2 linked regions of the Hydrogenophaga sp. SL48 genome follow. The protein of the gene in region 2 interacts with the protein of the main gene of each other region in a pairwise test. Links are inferred from orthologs where the notes say so. Each region holds a gene or a part of one and is shown on either strand. Other genes may lie near its edges.

Region 1 (3,238 bases), 670 kb from region 2 along the record:
TCCTTCGGCGGCACCGACGGTCACAAGTACGTCAATGGCGTGCTGCACAAGATCGCGTCGCAGCTGCGTCCCGACGAGGTGGCCGCGTCGCCCGCGCCGGCGCGCAAGCCGGCCTCGCGACCTGCCTGAGGCGGGTCCAGACCGATGCGGATTTCACAACGCGCCCAACGCGTCGAACCCTTCTATGTGATGGAGCTGGCCAAGGCCGCCGCCGAGATGGCCCGCGAGGCGCGGCCCGGGCAACGGCCCATGATCTACCTGAACATCGGCGAGCCCGACTTCACCGCGCCCCCCCTGGTGCAGGCCGCCGCCGAGCGCGCCATCCACGACGGGCGCAGCCAGTACACCCCCGCCACCGGCCTGCCCGCCCTGCGTGAAGCGATCAGCGGCTGGTACGCCAGCCGCTTCGGGCTGGACATTCACCCCGGCCGCATCGTGGTCACGGCCGGCGCCTCGGCAGCGCTGCAGCTGGCCTGCCTGGCGCTGATCGAAGCGGGCGACGAGGTGCTGATGCCCGACCCTTGCTACCCCTGCAACCGCCAGTTCGTGCAGGCCGCCGAGGGCACGCCGGTGCTGATCCCTTCGGGGCCGGAAGACCGCTTCCAGCTGAGCGCCGAGCACGTGGCAGCGGCCTGGCGGCCGGCCACGCGCGGTGTGCTGCTCGCCTCGCCGTCCAACCCCACCGGCACCTCCATCGCCCGCGACGAGCTCGAACGCATCGCGCGCTTCGTGCGCGACCAAGGCGGGGTCACGCTGGTCGATGAAATCTACCTCGGTCTGTCCTACGAAGAAGCCTATGGCCACAGCGCGCTCGGCCTGCCCGACGGGCTGGGCGATCAGGTCATCAGCATCAACAGCTTCTCCAAGTACTTCAACATGACCGGCTGGCGCCTGGGGTGGCTGGTGCTGCCACCCGCGCTGGTGCCTGCCGTGGAGCGCCTCGCGCAAAACCTGTTCATCTGCGCCAGCACCATCGCACAGCACGCGGCGCTGGCCTGCTTCGCGCCCGAGAGCCTGGCGGAATACGAACGGCGACGCGCCGAGTTCAAAGCGCGCCGGGACCATTTCATCCCCGCGCTCAACCGGCTCGGCCTCACGGTGCCGGTGATGCCCGACGGCGCGTTTTACGCCTGGGCCGACGTGCGCGGCCTGTGCGAACGCTGGAGCATCCCGCCGCAGGGCAGCCGGCCCGACGAAGGCGGCAGCTGGGCGCTGGCCTTCGAGCTGATGCGCCGCTGCCAGCTGGCCACCACACCCGGCCGCGACTTCGGCCTCGCCGACCCCGGCCGCTATTTGCGCTTTTCCACCGCCAACGCCCTGCCCCAGCTGCAGGAGGCCGTGGCCCGTCTGGAGGCTGCGCTGTGAGCGAGCCATTGCTCGCAGCTCCGGCCCAGCCGCCGGGCCGCCCCAAGGCAGGGCCAGCCCCCTCGGGGGGCAGCGACCCCAGCGCAGCGGGGAGCGTGGGGGCGATCTTCAGCTGGCCGGTGCGCATCTACTGGGAAGACACCGATGCCGGCGGCATCGTGTTCTACGCCAACTACCTCAAGTTCTTCGAGCGCGCCCGCACCGAGTGGCTGCGCCACCTGGGCGTGGAGCAGCACGCACTGCGCGAGCAGGTCGGCGGCATGTTCGTCGTGACCAGCACCCAGCTGCGCTACCACCGCCCTGCCCGGCTCGACGATTTGCTTCTGGTTACCGCGCGCGTGACCGAATCGGGCAAAGCCTCGCTCACAATCGAACAAAGCGCCGTCCTGCAACAGGACGGCGCGGCCCCCACGGTGCTCTGCGAAGGCAGCATCCGCATCGGCTGGGTGGACGCCGCCACCCTACGACCCCAGCGCATTCCCGCCAGCGTCATCCAAGCGCTGTCCGCCGGGAACCATTGACCCCTGAACCAGTCCCAACCGCAACGCCAACATGCCCCAAGAACTTTCCATTGTCCAGTTGCTGCTCAACGCCAGTTGGGTGGTTCAAGCCGTGGTCGTCCTGCTCGGCCTGGTGTCCATCATCAGCTGGGCCGCCATCATCCGCAAAGTGTTCGCCCTCAAACGCGTGAACTCGCACAACGAGGACTTCGAGCGCGAGTTCTGGTCGGGCGCCAACCTCAACGACCTCTACGCGGCCGCCGCCCAGAGCGCGCGCCACGGCGGCCCGATGGAACGCATCTTCGCCAGCGGCATGCGCGAATACCAGAAGCTGCGCGAGCGCCGCATCACCGACAACGGTTCGCTGCTCGACGGCGCCCGCCGCGCCATGCGCGCGAGTTTCCAGCGCGAACTGGACGCCCTGGAAACCAACCTCTCCTTCCTCGGCACGGTCGGCTCGGTGGCGCCGTATGTGGGTCTGTTCGGCACGGTCTGGGGCATCATGCACGCCTTCACCGGCCTGGCCGCGCTGGCCCAGGTGACGCTGGCCACCGTCGCACCCGGCATCGCCGAGGCGCTGGTGGCCACCGCCATCGGCCTCTTCGCCGCCATCCCGGCGGTGGTCGCCTACAACCGTTTTGCCACCGACATCGACCGCGTGGCCAACCGCATGGAGACCTTCATGGAAGAGTTCTCCAACATCCTGCAGCGCAACCTGGGCCAGCAGGCGCCCCACGCCACCGCATCGGGACACTGACACCATGGCCGCCACCTCACGCGGGCGCGTGCGCCGCACCAAGAACGAGATCAACATGGTCCCGTTCATCGACGTCATGCTGGTGCTGCTGATCATCTTCATGGTGACCGCACCGCTGATTTCACCGAGCCAGATCAGCCTGCCCAGCGTGGGCCAGGCCGACGTCCAGCCCAAGAGCTTCGTGCAGGTGGTGATCGACAAGGACGAGTCGATCCAGGTGCGGCTGGGTTCGTCGAGCAAAAGCAGCCCCAGCATCAAGATGGCGCAACTCGCCAGCGAGGTGAGCCGCCTGCAAGGCTCGGCCGCTGGCGACGCCGAGCCCGCCAAGGTGCCGGTGGTGATCAGCGCCGACAAGGGCATCAAGTACGAGACCGTGGTCAAGACCATGGACACGCTCAAGCGCGCGGGCGTCGAGCGCGTGGGTCTGGCCGTGCAGTCCAGCCGCTGAACCATGCAGGTCACCACCGACGCCCTCGACCTCAAACCGCCGCGCTCCGGCCGCTGGACCGTGCCCGTGGGGTTGGCGCTGGTCGCGCACGCCTTGCTGATGGCCGCGCTCACCTGGGGCGTGCACTGGAAGAAGGACGAAGAGCCGGTCAGCTTCGAGGCCGAGCTC
Region 2 (3,224 bases):
TGTGTTGACGCTCGCGCAGGCGGCCCCGCTGGTGCGTTTCCGCGCCGCAGCCATGCAAGAGGCCGTGCCGGTAGGGACCGGGGCCATGGCCGCGATTCTCGGCATGTCTTCTGCCCAGGTGATCGCTGGCTGCGCGGAGGTGCAGGCGGCGATGGGAGCCGGGAGCATGGAGGTGGTCGAGGCCGTCAACTTCAATGACCCGATGCAGACGGTCATCGCTGGCAGCAAAGCAGCCGTTGAGAAGGCTTGCGAAGTGCTCAAGGCCACTGGTGCCAAGCGTGCATTGCCGCTGCCGGTGTCGGCACCCTTCCATTCGAGCCTCATGAAACCCGCAGCCGAGAAACTCAAGCTGCGGTTGGCCGACACGGCGTTTGCCGCGCCGCAGATTCCGGTGCTCAACAACATCGATGTGGCGGTGGAAACCAATGCGTTGCGCATACAGGATGCGCTGTATCGGCAGGCGTTCGGCCCGGTTCGCTGGGTGGAGTGTGTGAGCGCCATGAAAGCGCGGGGCGTGTCCACCCTGGTTGAATGTGGTCCTGGCAAGGTGCTCGCCGGCATGGTCAAGCGCATTGACGCCGACATGAGCGGTGTCGCCTTGTTCGATCCGGCCACGCTGGCCGATGTGAAAACCTTGCTGGCCTGATCGAGGGAACGACAATGTCTGAAATCAAATTTGCGGGGCAAGTGGCCTTGGTGACAGGTGCTTCACGCGGGATTGGCGCGGCCATCGCCCTGGAGCTCGCCGCGCGCGGCCTGATCGTGGTCGGTACCGCCACCACCAAAGAGGGCGCTGCCAAAATCAGCTCGGCATTGGCCTCTGTGCCAGGTGTTGCAGCGGGTTCCCAAGGCGCAACACTGAACGTCAATGACGCTGGCGCGGTGGACGCCCTGATCGATGAGATCACCAAGACCCACGGGGGGCTTCAGGTGTTGGTGAACAACGCAGGCATCACCCGCGACATGCTGGCCATGCGGCTGAAGGATGACGATTGGGATGCGGTGCTCGACACCAACCTCAAAGCTGTGTTTCGCCTGAGCCGCGCGGTCATCCGCCCCATGATGAAGCAGCGCTATGGGCGCATCATCAGCATCACGAGCGTGGTGGGGGCGTCCGGCAATGCTGGGCAGGCGAACTATGCCGCTGCGAAGGCCGGGGTGGCGGGCATGACGCGCGCCTTGGCGCGCGAGCTGGGCAGCCGCAACATCACGGTGAACTGCGTGGCGCCCGGCTTCATCGAAACCGACATGACCGCCGCCCTGCCGGAAGAGCAGCAGAAAGCCTTGCTGGGCCAAATTCCGCTCGGGCACCTCGGCAAACCGGCAGACATTGCCCATGCCGTGTCCTACCTGGCCAGCCCGCAGGCAGCCTACGTCACGGGTCAGGAACTGCATGTCAATGGTGGCATGTTCATGTCCTGAAAATCCTTGCTTTTCTTCCGCCGATGAGCCGTCCGGCGGGCCGCCTAGGGGCACCTCTCTAGCCCGGCTAAAATGATGGCCTTGTCATCCAACCACCCTCAGAGGGACTTATGAGCGATATCGAAGCACGTGTAAAAAAAATCATTGCCGAACAACTCGGCGTGGAAGAAGGTCAGGTCACCCCTGAGAAGGCTTTCGTGGCCGACTTGGGCGCAGACTCCCTTGACACGGTGGAACTGGTGATGGCGCTGGAAGACGAGTTCGGCATCGAGATCCCGGACGAAGACGCCGAGAAGATCACCACGGTCAAAAACGCCATCGATTACGCGATGACGCACCAGAAGGCCTGATCCGTCCATGAGCCGTCGTCGCGTTGTCGTGACCGGCCTGGGTTGTATCAGCCCCGTGGGCAACACGGTGGCTGAAGCTTGGGCCAACCTTCTTGCCGGTCAGTCTGGCATCGACCTCATCACCAAGTTTGATGCCTCGGGCTTCAACTGCCATTTCGGGGGTGAGGTCAAAGGGTTCAATGTGGAGTCGTACATGACCTCGAAAGAGGCCCGTGCGATGGACACTTTCATTCATTTTGGTATTGCTGCGGCGGTTCAGGCGGTCGCTGACTCCGGGCTTCGCACTGGCGATGCTTTGGGAGACGAAGAGGCGACCCGAATAGGGTGCAACATCGGTTCCGGTATTGGCGGCTTGCCTTTGATCGAAGCCACGCACGCTGAGTTGGTCAGTCGTGGACCGCGTCGCATTTCCCCATTTTTTGTGCCTGCGTCGATCATCAACATGATTTCAGGTCATGTGTCGATCAAGTTCGGCTTCAAAGGACCCAACATTGCCGTGGTCACGGCGTGTACCACCGGTTTGCATGCCATCGGCCTGTCGGCCCGCATGATTGAGTACGGCGATGCTGACGTGATGGTGGCTGGCGGTTCTGAGTCCACCGTATCGCCTCTTGGACTGGGTGGTTTTGCTGCCGCACGAGCTTTGTCCACGCGCAATGACGATCCCAAGACCGCGTCCCGACCCTGGGACAAGGACAGGGATGGTTTTGTGTTGGGGGAAGGCGCTGGCGTCGTGGTGCTCGAAGAGTACGAACATGCCAAAGCGCGTGGCGCCAAGATCTACGCTGAGTTGGTGGGCTTTGGCATGAGCGCCGATGCGTACCACATGACCGCACCCAATGAAGATGGTCCCCGGCGTTCGATGGTGCAGGCCTTGAAAAATGCTGGCATCAACGCCGATCAGATCGACTACCTGAATGCGCATGGCACGTCCACTCCGCTGGGCGATTTGAACGAGACCAACGCCATCAAGGCAGCGCTGGGTGATCACGCCAAGAAAACGGTGGTGAACTCGACCAAGTCCATGACCGGGCACCTGCTCGGGGGAGCGGGCGGCATCGAGAGTGTTTTCACGGTGATGGCCCTGCACGAACAGAAGAGCCCGCCCACCATCAACATCTTCAACCAGGACCCTGAGTGCGACCTGGACTATTGCGCCAACACCGCGCGAGACATGAAGATCGATGTGGCCATCAAGAACAACTTCGGGTTTGGCGGCACCAACGGCACCCTGGTTTTCAAGCGCATCTGATCCGAAGCGCATCGATTTCCAGCCCGTTTTTCGCAGAGCATGCGCAGCGCCCCATCGGTCATGTACCCGGTGGGGCGTTGTTCCTTTTATGCCGGACTGCTGCTTGCTTCGGGCAGTATGGGCCTCTTGGTGGTGGCTTGGGGTGCGCGCATGGGGCCGTCTTGGAGCGTGGCTTTCGGCGTGTTGCTCTGGATGCTGTG

Evidence for each region.
Region 1: the proteins of acpP (region 2) and ybgC interact in binary tests that used the Escherichia coli proteins (3 or more experiments, as listed by UniProt). The link is inferred for Hydrogenophaga sp. SL48 from one-to-one orthologs.

What each region holds. Positions count from the first base shown.
Region 1 is NZ_CP063400.1:1,180,544-1,183,781, reverse strand. The notes cover bases 257-3,177. They hold ybgC (tol-pal system-associated acyl-CoA thioesterase), read left to right. Parts: upstream 257-1,469; coding sequence 1,470-1,886; downstream 1,887-3,177. Other genes in these bases: tolA (cell envelope integrity protein TolA), read left to right, coding at 3,074-3,177; IM738_RS05680 (biopolymer transporter ExbD), read left to right, coding at 2,627-3,070; tolQ (protein TolQ), read left to right, coding at 1,918-2,622; IM738_RS05695 (pyridoxal phosphate-dependent aminotransferase), read left to right, coding at 257-1,365. In the rest of the region: transcription antitermination factor NusB, read left to right, coding at 1-129; more of IM738_RS05695, read left to right, coding at 145-256; more of tolA, read left to right, coding at 3,178-3,238.
Region 2 is NZ_CP063400.1:510,945-514,168, forward strand. The notes cover bases 246-3,152. They hold acpP (acyl carrier protein), read left to right. Parts: upstream 246-1,532; coding sequence 1,533-1,772; downstream 1,773-3,152. Other genes in these bases: fabD (ACP S-malonyltransferase), read left to right, coding at 246-646; fabG (3-oxoacyl-ACP reductase FabG), read left to right, coding at 661-1,422; fabF (beta-ketoacyl-ACP synthase II), read left to right, coding at 1,780-3,024; IM738_RS02440 (hypothetical protein), read left to right, coding at 3,064-3,152. Outside these bases: more of fabD, read left to right, coding at 1-245; more of IM738_RS02440, read left to right, coding at 3,153-3,224. UniProt on the Escherichia coli protein: Carrier of the growing fatty acid chain in fatty acid biosynthesis.